One region of the Ectobacillus sp. JY-23 genome, then DNA from elsewhere that is predicted to be linked to it. Evidence: riboswitches for the same ligand, from Rfam matches in the RefSeq annotation. Region 1 holds a riboswitch; the other holds the start of a gene.
What was found. A riboswitch is a leader RNA that binds a small molecule or an ion and turns the genes downstream of it on or off. The one in region 1 is predicted to bind cyclic di-GMP.

Region 1 (7,568 bases):
CAATATGTCTAGATGAAAGCATTCATTCGCTAGAGGATGCTCGTGTTGCTGTGACACTTGGTAGCTGCCGCATTGTGAATATTAAAGCCGGTCGTGTTGGAGGACTAACGGAATCTGTTCGCATTCATGATTACTGCAAGCAGCACAATATTTCGGTATGGTGCGGAGGCATGATTGAAACAGGTATATCAAGAGCGCAAAATATCGCACTTGCTTCGCTTAATCACTTTACTATTCCGGGAGATATCTCAGCATCAGAGCGGCATTGGGAACGGGATGTGATTATCCCGGCAGTACGCCTGCACCATGGCAAAATTTCAGTTCCAGAGCAAATCGGGCTCGGTTTTCAGGTTGATAGAGAGTATCTTAATTATATAACAATTCAATCACAGCATATGTAAATATGTATAGGGGGAAACGAATCATGCGTATCATGGATGAAATTTTAACGTACAACAAACAGTTCGTAGAAAAGAAAGAGTATGAATCATTTGCGACAAATAAGTTTCCAGACAAGCGCTTGGTTATTATTTCTTGTATGGATACACGTCTTGTAGAATTGCTACCAAAAGCAATGGATATTCGCAATGGTGATGTGAAAATCATTAAGGTAGCAGGTGCGGTTATTGCGCATCCTTTTGGCAGTATCATGAGAAGTGTTTTAGTAGCGATTTATGAACTGGGAGCAGATGAGGTTTGTGTAATCGGTCACTATGATTGCGGCATGGCAAGTTTACAGGCGGCAAGCACGATTGAAAAAATGAAAGAGCGCGGCATCTCTGAAGAAAAGCTGGACACGCTCAAGTATTCTGGGCTAGATCTTGAAAAGTTTTTGCGTGGCTTTTCAAGCGTAGAAGAAAGCGTGAAGCACAGTGTTGATATTATTCGTAACCATCCGCTTATGCTACCAGAACTGCCGGTGCATGGTCTGGTTATTGATCCGAAAACGGGTCGCTTAGATGTAGTTGTGGATGGTTACGAAGACTGATTCTTCTTTTCGGGCACAGGGTCAAAGCCACCAGGGTGAAATGGGTGACATTTTAAAATGCGCATAACCGTCAAATACGTTCCCTTCCATGCGCCGTGCACACGTAGCGCTTCTAAGCCATAATGAGAGCATGTGGGATGAAAGCGGCAGGAAGGTGGTTTGAGCGGCGAAAGAAAGCGCTGATAAAAGATAATAAGAAGCATTAATATTTTTTTCATGAATGATATCCTCGCTCACATATGAATAGTAATAGTGCTTCTATCCTAACATAATTTGGTGTGTAAAATCACGTAACATAATGCTTTACTATTGGAATGGTTCGGTATATCATATTAAATATATCGGAATTACCCCTTATTAAGGGCAAAGGGAGAGATGAACATGCCATCAGTAGAAAGCTTTGAACTTGATCATAATATTGTAAAAGCTCCGTATGTAAGACATTGCGGTGTTCATAAAGTAGGTAGCGACGGTGTTGTAAATAAATATGATATCCGTTTTTGTCAGCCAAACAAGCAAGCCATGAAGCCGGATGTGATTCATACGTTAGAGCATTTGCTGGCGTTTAATTTACGTAAATATGTAGAAAAGCACAGTCATTTTGATATTATTGATATTTCCCCTATGGGTTGCCAAACAGGCTTTTATCTCGTTGTGAGCGGTACGCCAACTGTACGTGAGATCATTGAACTATTAGATGATACAATGAGAGACGCTGTACAAATTACAGAGGTGCCAGCTGCGAATGAAACACAGTGCGGGCAAGCAAAGCTACATGATCTTGAAGGTGCAAAGCGCTTGATGAACTTCTGGTTGTCTCAAGACCATGCAGAGCTTGAAAAAGTATTTGGTTAATCTTTAGGTTGTTGATAAGGGCTATCTTCGGCACGATCTACGGTGTGCTTGTAAGAATAGCCCTTATTTACTGTAAATACAGAAAGCAATAAAACGACAACTACAACAAGTACAGCTACAATTAATATAACCGCCATATGTGTCCCCCTTTACCGCCATCGTATCACAGCGTTTGGTATATTTCTAATCTTCCGGCGCAAAATGAACATAAAGAATGCGTTAAGGGGGATTTATCATGGAAAAGCAAACATACTACATTTCAGTAGGAGAAGGCAGTATTTCAAGAAGTAAAACTGCTAATACGTACAGCTTTGAAATTCAAGCGACAGATGAAGAAATTATTAGACTTCGTCAATTATTTGATAGCGCATATGTAGAAGATATCCGTTCGTTTTGGCGTTCGCATATTCCGTTTTTAGAGTATCATCATGACCATGCGAATGATAAATATGATGCGCGTCTACAGGAAGCATATCGTATGATTTATGAGCTTGGTGATGGTGAGGCAAGGGAGTTAATTGCACAAATGGGGATTATTGACGGTCTGTAAAAGTAGGCAAGCCTTCGCAGAATATGCTACAATTTGGGGTAAGAAACGGTTAGTTGGGAGCAGGTTCATGTACACATTTACAGATTACTATCAAAATAAGGTGGAGTTGTCATTTGATAATCATCCTTTTTCACGCACACCTAAGCATGTTTGGGTAATCTGTCGCTATCAAAACCAATGGCTGTTGACTCATCATCTACGACGTGGTCTTGAATTTCCAGGAGGTAAAGTAGAGGACGGGGAAACACCTGAGGAAGCGGCAGTCCGTGAAGTAAAGGAGGAAACAGGAGGCATTGTTTCTTCTTTACAATATATTGGACAGTATAAAGTGTCAGGTAAGGATAAGATTATTATTAAAAATATTTACTTCGCCGAAATTAGCGATGTGCACGAGCATACGCATCCCGATGAAACAAAAGGGCATGTGCTGCTTGAGAAGCTTCCAGAGAATATAAAAGAAAATCGCAAGTTCAGCTTCATTATGCGCGATGATGTGCTCGTGCACAGCTTGGCACAGGTGCGAAGCTTGCAGGATATCAAATAAAACCAAACCGACGGCGGTTTGGTTTTATTTGTATCTTTTTGAAAGGAAAAAACAGATATAGTCTAAACTTGCTCTATGCGTTAAACGCGTTTTCGTGTGACAAATCGTTCAAACCATTCGACAAATACGTACATCACCGTAGCGCATATACAAGTGAGCAACACACTCATTAGTACCAGAGTAAAGTTAAATACTTGAAAGCCGTAGCTAATCAAATAGCCAAGGCCTTGCTTGGAAACGAGCAGCTCTCCAAAAATAACCCCAACCCATGCCAGCCCAACGTTTACCTTTAATGTTGAGACAATGGCTGGAAGAGAAGCAGGTAAAATAACTTCCTTATAGGTTTGCCATTTCGTTGCTCCGAAGGTTTGCATGACTTTTAGATAATTAGGATCGATTTCTAAAAAGGCGGCATAAATGACCAAGATGGTAATAATCACAGAAATAATAACACCCATTGCAATAGAAGATGTAATATTTGGTCCAAAGATAACGATAATGATGGGGCCGAGCGCTACTTTTGGCATTGCGTTTAGTACAACTAGATAGGGGTCAAGTGTTCTCGCGAGAATAGGCATCCACCACAGCAAGGTGGCGATGATTGTACCGAGCAAGGTACCGAGCACAAATCCAAGAAACGTTTCAAATACGGTAACAGACAGATGAGGAAACAAGCTTCCATCCCTTATTTTTTCAGACAAGAGGCGAAAGATAGCAGAAGGAGAGCTGAATAACAACGGATCAATCCAAAGCCATCTGCTTGCCACTTCCCAAAGACCGAAGAAGCTGATTACAATCACCGCTTGCAGCAATCGTACAGTTCGGCGCGTTCGCTGTTCTTGTTTTTTATGAATTTGATGTAATTGTTCTAAGTTAAGATTGCTCAAGCTGCTCCAGCTCCTTCCATACAGATTGGAACAACGCAGTAAAAGCGGGATGACGACGTGCAGCAAACGGTGATAAGCGCCGGACCTCTTCTGGTACATGTACAACCTTAGCGATGCGCCCAGGCTTTGCTCGCAGCAGTACAATTCGATCGCTCATTGCGATTGCTTCCTCAATATCATGTGTGACGAGGACAGACGTTTTTCGAAACTCCTTTAATAGCGAAAATACAAGCTCCTCAAGCTTTAGCTTTGTTTGATAATCAAGCGCAGAGAACGGTTCATCTAACAGTAAAAGCTTTGGGTTTGCACCCAACGTACGAACAAGTGCGGCACGTTGCCGCATCCCCCCGGACAGCTGTCTGGGATATAAGGATTCGGTCCCCTCAAGCCCTACCTGCGACAAAAGATGAAGTGCATTGTTGCGCCTAGCGGTATCATAAGTGTTTGTGATCCGGAGTCCGGTCATAATATTTTCTTCAATGGTTTTCCACGGAAACAGATAATCTTGCTGCAGCATGTAGCCAATATCACGGCTTGGTGGTTCACCAGCGAGCAATACCTTACCTTGCAGCGGGGTTAAAATACCGGAAATGATAGACAGCAATGTAGTCTTTCCGCAGCCGCTCGGCCCAAGAAACGAAATAAATTCTCCTTCTTGTACGTCCAAATTAATATCAGAGAGCACAAGAGATGCCTCTTGTGCTGAAAAAAAACAATGAGAAACTTCCTGAATGGTTAAAAATCCTGTCCCCATGACTTATTGTCCAATCGCTTTTTCAGCAATTTTTGTGTTGACCAGCTCAGCATGCGGCACTTGCTTTGGCAACTCCCCAGCTTCCTTCATAATGCTTTGCAAGTTATTCCACTCTTCTTCATCTAAAATCGGGTTTGTCGCATAGGAGTTTTGATTTTTATAGCGCTCAATAACCTTTACCATAATATCGGATGGTGTATCCTTAAAGAACGGGGCAGTGACTTCAGCAATCTCTGCCGGAGAGTGGGTGTCAACCCACTGCTGTGCTTTATAAATCGCTTTTGTAAAAGCTTCCGCTGTTTTTGCGTCGTTCTTTAAGAAGCTTTGTTTTGCCATAAACGTTGTGTACGGTACTTTACCTAGTTCAGCACCGAAGGAAGCAACAATGTGTCCTTTGCCTTCTTTCTCAAAGATGCTGGCAGTTGGTTCGAATAGCTGTACGTAATCACCTGTGCCGGATGCGAAGGCATTAGCGATATTAGCAAATTCAATGCTTTGAATCAAATTTAAATCCTTTTGCGGATCAATGCCATGTTTTTTTAATACAAACTCGCCTGCCATCTGCGGCATACCGCCTTTACGCTGCCCTAAAAATGTAGTACCCTCAAGGTCGCGCCAGCTGAAAGAATCAACCTTTTTACGAGATACTAGGAATGTACCGTCTGTTTGCGTAAGCTGTGCAAAGTTGATAACAGGGTCTTTGGCACCTTGACTGTGTACGTAAATTGTTGTCTCAGAACCAACCAATGCGATATCAATCCCGTTTGACAATAGAGCTGTCATTGTTTTGTCACCGCCGGCAGTTGTTTGTAAATCAACATCTAAACCAGCTTCTTTAAAGTAACCTTTTCCAATGGCCACATATAGCGGGGCATAGAATAACGAATGTGTTACTTCACCAACGCGCACTTTCTCCAATTTTTCTGTTTGTGTACAACCTGTAAAAGAGAAAAATGTAATTAAAAAAATAGTTAGTAAAATAAGACTTTTACGCAAGGCTCCCACCTCCCACGATAATTTGGTATACTATATGTGATAATCCTATATAGTGTGAATGCCTAGATTAGGGAAATCAAATGCGCTGAATTGTAGAAAAATGTCGGAATATTTATTTTTATGTATATACCTAAGAGACTAGAAATATGGTAATCTATTTATGGGATTATTTTATAAAATAAAAATCGGAAATTGTGAAAGGCAAACTTGTTGAAAAGCAAGGACGCAAAGTCACGGGTCTAAGGTAGAAATACTATGATGGCTGGGCTGCCGCTAACGGAGGTAGCTAACTATGAAACAGGCACAACCAACTGCGGTACATCAAGAAAACAATTTAGATCAGGAATGGCTGGATTTGATGATAGAGGCTATTGATATGGGAATTTCAGCGGAAGAAGTTCGAAAGTTTTTAAGTAACGTCTCTATGTAGAAATGAAAGCGCAAATAAAACTGGATATCCGATAAGATTGGCGGTCGATATGACTGCCTTTTTAATCCCAAAAAAAACCTTGTACTGATTGGTACAAGGTTTTTTGGTGCTTTTTTAAGCAATTGGCCCGCCATATTTGATAATGCTGTCCGCGATACCATCAAATTTCTTGAAGTTTTCTTTGAATTGATTTGCGAGCTCCAATGCTTTTGCTTTGTAAGCATCTTGATCTGTCCATGTTTTTATTGGTGTTAGCACTTCATCAGGAACACCAGGCACATGAAGTGGGATTTCCAGGCCAAAAATATCGTCTTTCACTGTTTCTGTAAGTTTTAATTCGCCGTTTAAGGCAGCCTGCACCATTGCACGTGTATAGGCGAGGTTCATACGTTTTCCAACGCCATATTCGCCCCCAGTCCAGCCGGTATTAACAAGGAATACCTGTGCATTGTGCTTATCAATTTTTTCACCCAGCATTTCTGCATAGCGAGATGCCTGTAGAGGCAGGAACGGCGATCCGAAGCATGTAGAGAATGTTGCTTGCGGTGATGTAATGCCGCGCTCTGTACCAGCTAGCTTACTTGTGTAGCCGCTTAAGAAATGGTACATCGCTTGCTCTTTTGATAGCTTGCTGATTGGAGGTAACACACCGAATGCATCGGCTGTTAAAAAGATAATCGTATTGGGATGACCAGCAACACTTGGAAGAATAATGTTATCAATCGCTTCCATCGGATAAGCAGCCCGTGTATTTTCTGTTAAAGAGACATCGTTATAGTCTGCAATTCTTGTATTCTCGTTTACTACAACATTTTCTAAAACGGCACCAAATGTAATTGCGTCAAAGATTTGCGGCTCTTTCTCACGAGAAAGACTTACGCATTTTGCATAGCAGCCACCCTCAATATTAAATACCCCATTTTCAGACCAGCCGTGCTCGTCATCACCAATTAATTTGCGGGTTGGGTCTGCAGACAATGTTGTTTTGCCTGTACCAGACAACCCGAAGAATAAAGCTACATCACCTTCTTCTCCCACATTTGCAGAGCAATGCATGGATAGAATGTCTTGTTCTGGTAGCAAGAAGTTCATAATAGAGAAAATAGATTTTTTCATTTCACCGGCATACTCTGTACCACCAATGAGGACAATGCGTTTTTCAAAAGAAATAATGATAAATGTTTCGGAGTTTGTGCCATCTATCGCTGGGTCCGCTTTAAATGTTGGAGCCGATACGATTGTAAACTGTGCCTCATGATTAGCAAGATCTGTTTGCGTTGGACGAATGAACAACTGATGCGCAAATAGATTGTGCCATGCATATTCGTTCACAACTTGAAGCGGTAGGCGATAGCTATGATCAGCTCCTGCAAATCCCTTGAATACAAAAAGCTCTTCTTTTTCTTTTAAATGCTCTAACACTTTTGTATATAAATGATTAAAATGTTCTTCAGAAATTGGGCGATTGACAGAACCCCAATCAATTTTATCTGCAACCGACGCTTCTTTTACAATAAATTTATCTTTAGGGGAACGTCCTGTATATTTACCCGTTGAAACAGAA
Region 2 (7,568 bases), 1.6 Mb from region 1:
TACCGCCATCCAATATTGTAAATCAAACAGGTTTGCAGGCTTTGAAAGATACGCTGCCATCTCTGCGCGTTATTGCATCTTTATATGATGCAGGTGAAGGGGTAGGGGTGTTTGAGCAGGAGTTTGAGGCGGATGCGCAATATCAGGATGTATTTTATTTACCGCGTATTTCCAGCGGATACAAGCAAGGCGCATTTGAAATGCTGGCCATTACAGATGCAATCGCAAACTTCGGTATGTTTAATCATTTTATTCATCCCGATGATGTCCTAGATGTTGACCGCGCCGATAAAGGTGGCTGGAAGCAGATGCAGGCAGGCTTGTCTGACTTAATGAAGCGCATTCGCACTAAATATCCCTCATTGCGCGCGTATCGCGCTTTTGATGCTGCAAATACACTACAGCAGTATCAGCAGGCACAGATGTATGTTCATTATAAACAGAAGGAAATTAGCATTTCCGGAAGAAATCTTGTAAATCCTTCTCATGCTTATATTCGGTTGGAAAACGGAGCGATAGCAGAAGGAAGATTTGCAGGTTATCGTGTGAAAAAGCTGGCTGAAGGACTATATGATGTGCAGTTGACGAAGCCGTTCGTCACGATTGAGGTAAAGGAAGTGAAGTGATATGCGAATTGCCATTGTAACAGAGGGGAGCTATCCGTTTGTACGAGGGGGTGTGGCGAGCTGGGTGCATATGCTTGTGACAAGTCTCTCTCATATAGAATTTGATATTATTTCCATTATGCCAAGCAATTTTCAGGAACAGGGCTATACATATTCATTGTCAGCTAATGTTCGTAGGGTATGGCTGTATCGGTTAGGAGAATCTGTGAAGGAAGGCGGAGAAACAAGGCTATTAGCCAGTGAGGTAGAGACTGTCTCAAATTGGCTTTCTTTTGATACAGCTGTGCCGCAAGCGTTGCAGATTCTTTCTGATACCAACCGAGTAGGCAACGGGCAGTCCTTTTTACAAAGTACATATTTTTGGGATATTGTCCAGCAGGCTTATCTGGCAGAAGAACAATCCAGTTCTTTTATAGATTATTTTTGGATATATCGTGCCATGTGTGAAAGTCTTATTTCCTTACTGCAGCAAGAGTTTCCAAAAGTAGATTTAATTCATGCTGTATCAACTGGCTATGCTGGCTTGATTGCTGCGCACATAAAAGAAACACAAGGCATTCCGTTTATTTTAACGGAACATGGGATTTATACGCGGGAGCGCCAAGAAGAGATTTTGCGAGCATCCTGGATCCCGAATGTATACAAGGATCGCTGGATTCGCTATTTTTCCCATTTATCAGCGCAAGCCTATGAAAGCGCTAATCAAATTATTACGCTTTTTAGGCGTAATAGTGAACATCAAAAAGAACTTGGAGCACCTGTAAAAAAGCTGCGCATCATTCCCAATGGCATTGACTGTGAAAGGCTAAGCACGATTAAGAAGAAATATACTGGTAAGAAGCTCTGTATAGGTGCAATCGTCCGTGTTGTGCCAATTAAGGATATTAAGGCGATGATTTACGCTGCTCGTATTTTGTTAGATGAGGAAATTGACTTTGCATTATCCATTATGGGTCCCATGGATGAAGATCGTGAATATGCGAGGGAATGTGTAGAACTCGCTACGCGTCTGGAGGTGTTATCGCATGTAACGTTTTTGGGTCAGGTGCAAGTTGTAGATCATCTGCCGTATTTGGATGTGCTGCTTTTGACAAGCATCTCAGAGGGACAGCCATTAGCGATATTGGAAGGGTTAGCTGCGGGTATTCCATTTATCGCAACAGACGTTGGTTCTTGTGCAGAATTGCTTCTAGAAGATGATGGATTTGGGCCGGCCGGTTTTATTGTACCTCCTGTGAATCCTAAAGCAGTTGCGGAGAAATGTATATGGGTCTATCACAATCGAGAAGAAGCAAGAAAGCTCGGGGCAAATGGAAAGCGCCGCATGCAGGCTAAGTATGAATGGTCTGATGTTGCTAGACAATATATAACGATTTACGAAACGGAGGTGCAGCGTAATGGCGGGAATTGGGTTTAAGATGCAAAAGCTATTTAAGGAAGACTACTTTTCCGCGCGTGTTCGCGCTTACGGCTTTGCGGTGCTTATTACCGCTGGACCGTGGCTTGTCGTTGTAGTCACACTTGCTTTGGTGCAGTGGCTAATTGGTATGGCCGGTGTAACCATGCAGGTACGTGAATTGTTTTTAGCATCTATCTCGTATTGCTTTATTTTTTCTCAGGTTATCTTTGGAGTACAAAATTTAATTGTGACACGTTATATTGCGGATTTGTTTTATGAAAAGCGTTCCGATGAAGTATACCCTACCTTTCTGGGGGCTTCTCAAACAGCAATCGGATTGGGAATCATTCTTTGGTGCGTGTTTGCCATATTTTCACCGTTGCCGTTTCTGTATAAGCTGCTGTTGCTGATTTTATTGAGTGTAATGAATGTCATTTGGATATTATTTTTATTTTTGACTGCTGCTAAATACTATCAGCCAATCGCCTACAGCTTTATTCTGGGCGGGGCTGCGAGTCTCGGTGCGACGGCACTTCTGATATATCTGGTCGAGTTCAGTCAATATTCGGTACAAATGAATGCGTTTCTTCTCTTGGCTGCATTCACGTTCGGTATGGTTGTAACGTTGTTCGTTTTATATTTTTCGCTATTGATTAGCTTTCCAAAGCGAAGTGCCACAAATCCATTTACGTATCTTACTTATTTTGATCGGTATCCGTCTCTCTTTTGGACAGGCTTTCTATATAATGCCGGTGTTTGGGGATGTAACTGGATCATTTGGTTTGGAGAAGGCGCGTCCTATATAGAAGGTTCGTTTCGGTATCATACGTTATATGATACGGCCGTTTTTTTGGCATATTTATCTATCATTCCAACAATGATGCTCTTTGTACTTTCAATTGAAACACGTTTTTATCAGCGCTATCGCACTTTTTACGGCTATATCAATGAAGGCGGCTCTTTGCAGCAGATTAAAAGAGCTAAGGAGACGATGCAAATTGTGCTGAGGCAAGAATTGGAGCGCTTGCTGCGAAATCAGGGCTTATTTTCAATTCTTGTGATGGCCACTATTGTGTACTTTGCGGAAAGATTCGGGATTCAACAGCCGTTTTTTGGCATGTTATGTATCACAATTGTTGGTGCATTTGCGAATGCTATGGTGCTTGTAATCAGTTTGCTGCTGCTGTATTTTGAAGACCGAAAGGGAGCTATGTATACAAGCATCATTTTCTTTACTTCCAACATATTGCTCACATTGCTTTGTATGCCGCTAGGTCTTGATGGATATGGCCTTAGCTTTGCTATTAGCTCTATTCTGACATTTGTATATACCTCCTTTAGACTGACTGCGTATGTGAAAGACATCGATTTTCACACATTTATGGGAGATAAAGGAGCAGCTGAACGGAAAACATCGTACTTTCACAGATTAGGGAGGTTCTTCAATCGCTTAGGACTATAGAAGCAACAGCATTATTTTGCTTTTTAAATAGGCTCTGTTAAAGTTCGTTGTTGATTTCCGTTACGGGGGTTCGCTTTCCGCGGGCAGTCAGGGAGCCTCCTCAGCGCTATGCGCCTGCGGGGTCTGCTTGTCCCGCAGGCGTCTCCCCCCTTCACTCCAGTCAACAAGTACCCATTATCAACATTAGGCTGTAACATAGCCTTTAAATAAAGAAATATAAAAAACATGTATGAATTTACAGAAAAATAATATTTTTATTAAAGTATTATTTTTCATTTTATTGTTTATTATCTTATTATAAATTAAACTTAATATAAAAATATGGTGATGGGCAAACTTGTTGAAAAGCAAGGACGCAAAGACATGGGTCGTCGATATCTGAAACAATATAAGCGCTTTTTAGGGCCGAGAACCTTAGATTCTGTGCCAAAGCGGCCAGCTCCGCTTTTCAGGTATACCGATCGCCAGTCTGCGAAACCTCCCATCCCCCCATTGAGGAGGGATTTGTAGTGAAGGTGGTAAAGTTTTTGTTTTGTGTGGTGGTGGCTTTAGCTGCATTTTGGCCAAGTATAGGAAAGGTGCAAGCTAGTTTGGTGAATCCGCTGAAGGGCGCGAAGACGTATAAGATTTTTTATAATGCACCAAACAAACGGATGTTATCGCAGCTAGCGACATATGATTTTGTCATCATTGAGCCGTATCATTACAATGCTACAAAAATTCAGCAACTGCAAGCAAAGGGTACCAAGGTGTATGGATACATAAGTACAATGGAGGCTGCAAGCTGGAATCAAGAGCTGATGAAGCGTTTTGCCGCAAAGGATTTTTTTTATCGGGGTGGCAAAAAAGTACATTATGCGGAATGGGATTCTTATCTGATGGATATCACTTCTGTACATTACCGCGGTATCCTTATGGAGGAAATTAAAAAGCACATTGTAGAAAAGGGATTTGACGGTATTTTTCTGGATACAGTAGGTGATATTGACAACGAGCATACGGGCTCTGTGCTGCTTCAGCAGCGACAAGGGATGAAAACCTTCTTGCAGGGAATCCAGAAAAAGTATCCTAACCTATCCTTGATTCAAAACTGGGGCTTTGCCACATTAAAAAGCACAACAGCACCATATGTAGACGCTATTATGTGGGAGGGGTTTCACTATAAGAGTGTCGCACGTGATGAATGGTCTTTAAACCGCATCCGTGACCTTCACGCTCTGCGAAAGCAATACGAAATAGAAGTGTTGACGGTTTCATCTGCGGAGAAGGAAAAAAGCACATTGCTTGCGAAGCAAAATGGATTTATCCATTTTCATACGAATCGCGGCTATGACGCTTGGTAAAAAGCAGGACATTGCGTCCTGCTTTTTTATAACCATAATTTATAAAGAGCTTGGCAGTTGCCCTTGCGTTGCATTTTCATAACTCCAAGCAACGATGGTGGCGCTGTCCGTTCCTTTTTCCTGTAGAAACTGCTCTAATGCAGCTTGGACGGCCCCAGGAACTGGCTTTGTAAATAAGTCGTATAGGGCTTTTCCGTTTTCGAAGGGGCGAGAGCCGAACTCCAGTAATCCATCAGTTAATAAAACAATGGTGTTGCGGCCTTCGCGCAGCTCGCGCACACCGGTTGTATAACAAGGGATATCGAGCTCAAACGTGTTAACATGTCCCACCCATTCAAAAAATTGACGTTGATTCATCGCATATTGACCAAGACGAGCGAGGTCTGGGTGCAGAATATACAGCACACAATCCCCGATGGAAAGCCACCATACAAATTGATCCTTGCGAACGGCAAGCAGCAGGGCTGTTTCTCCTGTTGTCTGCTTACAGATGCTGCGAAAAGCAGGAGATGAAAGCAGAGATACAACTTCAGTCTGTATGTGTGAAAAAGCTAAGGAAACAGGCTGTGACAGGATCTCGTTAAATTGTGCTTCGTGTGCGCGCAGTAAATCCAGCAGCACCTCTACACTTTCCGCGCTTGCGTGCGCGTCCATGACGCATGCGAGCTCCCAATCTGCTCCTTCTAAAACAAAGGCGGCGTCTTCATTTTTGTAAGCACCACTTTCCGTGCAGCCGCCGCACACCCCTACATAAACAGCGCCAATTTGCTTTTGTAATATGGTATCTAAGTATAGACCATTTTTGCCGGACCAGTTCCAGGAAGTCATAGGTTTTGCTCCTTTAGGAAATCTTGCATATGCACCATCATGCTGCGGTGTATATCCATGGTTTCGAGTACATTTTCTGTTTCGAGACTGTGATCGCCGCCTTCAAACAAAAGCGTTGTGGCAGCGCTATTTTCAATTGCTTTCCAAATATCTTCGCGAAAAAAAGGGTCTTCCTTACTGATGACGGCGAATGATTGCTTGGATGCAATCGCTTGCTGGACATCGTCTTGGGGAAGTAGCGGCGTCAGCCAAATCCGCGTTGCTTCTGGCAAGTGATGCAGGGCAAGGTGCGCCATGGGAATAGAGCCGATAGATTTGCTGATCATGGTGATACGGGTATATGTTTCTCCCAGCAAGGAGAGGATAGCTTCCCCATCCGCTTGTAACCAAGCATTTCTACTTACTTCGTCCAGCTCTCGAAAAGCAGCGTTATCTTTATATGTATAGTTTACTAGGAGTATATCGTGACCGTTTTCCGCACATAAACCGGTCGGGTAATGAAGTAGCGGCCTTTGCGCCGTATAGCCTAGTCCAGGAAATACAATGCAAAGCTTGTGGCTATTGTCGTGACGGAAAAAAGTGTACGGGATAGTAGAATGGTGCTGCCCTGATAAGTGACCTTCTTCTATGTGCATCATATTCACCTCAATTTTATATAAATCTGAATAAAAAGAATGTTTTAAATTATATCACATGAGGTACTTGTTTGTATGCTATCATCTTGGTAAACTAAATAGTCAGTTTATTATATAAGAAAACTCCCTGATTGCCCGCACTCCGTAACGGAAAGCAATAACGAAGCTTACAAGAAAAAAGTGTTTTAAATAAAGGCTCTTTTCTAAAAGATTGTGGTTTTTAGATAGGTTTCTTTGCTTTAGGTTGGTTGAAGCGAGCAAACTGGAGTAGAAATCAACCACTCCTCACTACTTGTTACATAGCAATAAAGTTTGCGAAAACAGCCTAAATAAAAGAGAGAAACGGGCTACGGTCAGGGTTTAGAAGAAAAAAGGGCTCCAAGGCCGCCATGATGCTAAAAATAAGATTGAAATGAATATAAGAGGATGTGTCGTATGCCAAAGGTTTCTGAGGAATATAAGGAAAGAAAGAGAGAGTTGCTGCTAGAAAGTGCATTGCAATGCTTTTCGGAAAAAGGATATGATGCTACCACAATTGATGATATTGCCGCGTATTCTAAAACGAGCAAAGGGTTTATTTACAACTATTTCAGCAGCAAGGAAGAATTATATATTGCATTGATGGAAGAAAGAACAAGTCGAACGTTTACTGCGCTTCGTGAGCGTTTTGCGACGATTGAAGGTGCGACCGGAAAAATAAAAGAGCTGTTTCGTATGTATCGAGAGGCGAAAGTGGGTCTGCAGTGGCAAGGGTTAATTCGGGTGCATATGGAATTCTGGATTCATTCTGCTCGTCATGAGAATCTCCGCGACATTATGGTGTCGCGCTATAAGTATCAATATCGTGATTTTTTGAAAGAGATCATTGAAGAGGGAAAAGCAAGCGGTGAATTCGAGGCGCATGTTGATGCGACTGTAATCGCCAGCATGTTTTGGGGCATAATTGATGGTTTATCGCTGCATTACTCGGTTATTGGTGACGAATATGAGTATCGCCGTCATTTTATACAAGCAGAACAGATGGTGCTCTTGTATGTAGGAAAAAAGTGAACACACTGCTTGATAAGGAGGAGTATATGAAGAAAAAGGTCCAAGCCTATATGGATATGCTTGCCACGAGCAATTATTTTAACGGTGCTGTGCTTGTCGCACACAAAGAAGATGTATTGCTAAAAGAGAGCTATGGCATGTCTTCCTTTCAATATGAAGTAGCGCATACAACGAAAAGTAAATTTCGCATCGGGTCTTTGACAAAAGCGTTCACGGCGATGGCAG

Region 2: it holds a riboswitch for cyclic di-GMP, as region 1 does, so the genes downstream of both, MUG87_RS17575 (glycoside hydrolase family 191 protein) here and MUG87_RS09910 (anti-repressor SinI family protein) in region 1, are expected to answer to the same signal.

What each region holds. Positions count from the first base shown of each region.
Region 1 is NZ_CP095462.1:1,917,209-1,924,776, reverse strand. Features, by position in the region: gene menC (o-succinylbenzoate synthase) at 1-401, shown strand, start outside; gene MUG87_RS09955 (beta-class carbonic anhydrase) at 425-988, shown strand; gene yidD (membrane protein insertion efficiency factor YidD) at 976-1,206, opposite strand; gene MUG87_RS09945 (S-ribosylhomocysteine lyase) at 1,370-1,843, shown strand; gene ytzI (YtzI protein) at 1,840-1,980, opposite strand; gene MUG87_RS09935 (hydrolase) at 2,076-2,393, shown strand; gene ytkD (RNA deprotection pyrophosphohydrolase) at 2,461-2,937, shown strand; gene MUG87_RS09925 (ABC transporter permease) at 3,018-3,824, opposite strand; gene MUG87_RS09920 (ABC transporter ATP-binding protein) at 3,811-4,578, opposite strand; gene MUG87_RS09915 (ABC transporter substrate-binding protein) at 4,582-5,559, opposite strand; cyclic di-GMP riboswitch class I at 5,765-5,849, shown strand; gene MUG87_RS09910 (anti-repressor SinI family protein) at 5,867-6,004, shown strand; gene pckA (phosphoenolpyruvate carboxykinase (ATP)) at 6,119-7,568, opposite strand, start outside.
Region 2 is NZ_CP095462.1:3,478,778-3,486,345, forward strand. Features, by position in the region: gene MUG87_RS17560 (DUF2194 domain-containing protein) at 1-626, shown strand, start outside; gene pelF (GT4 family glycosyltransferase PelF) at 628-2,043, shown strand; gene pelG (exopolysaccharide Pel transporter PelG) at 2,024-3,487, shown strand; cyclic di-GMP riboswitch class I at 3,808-3,964, shown strand; gene MUG87_RS17575 (glycoside hydrolase family 191 protein) at 3,997-4,830, shown strand; gene MUG87_RS17580 (PP2C family serine/threonine-protein phosphatase) at 4,870-5,658, opposite strand; gene MUG87_RS17585 (hypothetical protein) at 5,655-6,296, opposite strand; gene MUG87_RS17590 (TetR/AcrR family transcriptional regulator) at 6,729-7,343, shown strand; gene MUG87_RS17595 (serine hydrolase domain-containing protein) at 7,370-7,568, shown strand, end outside.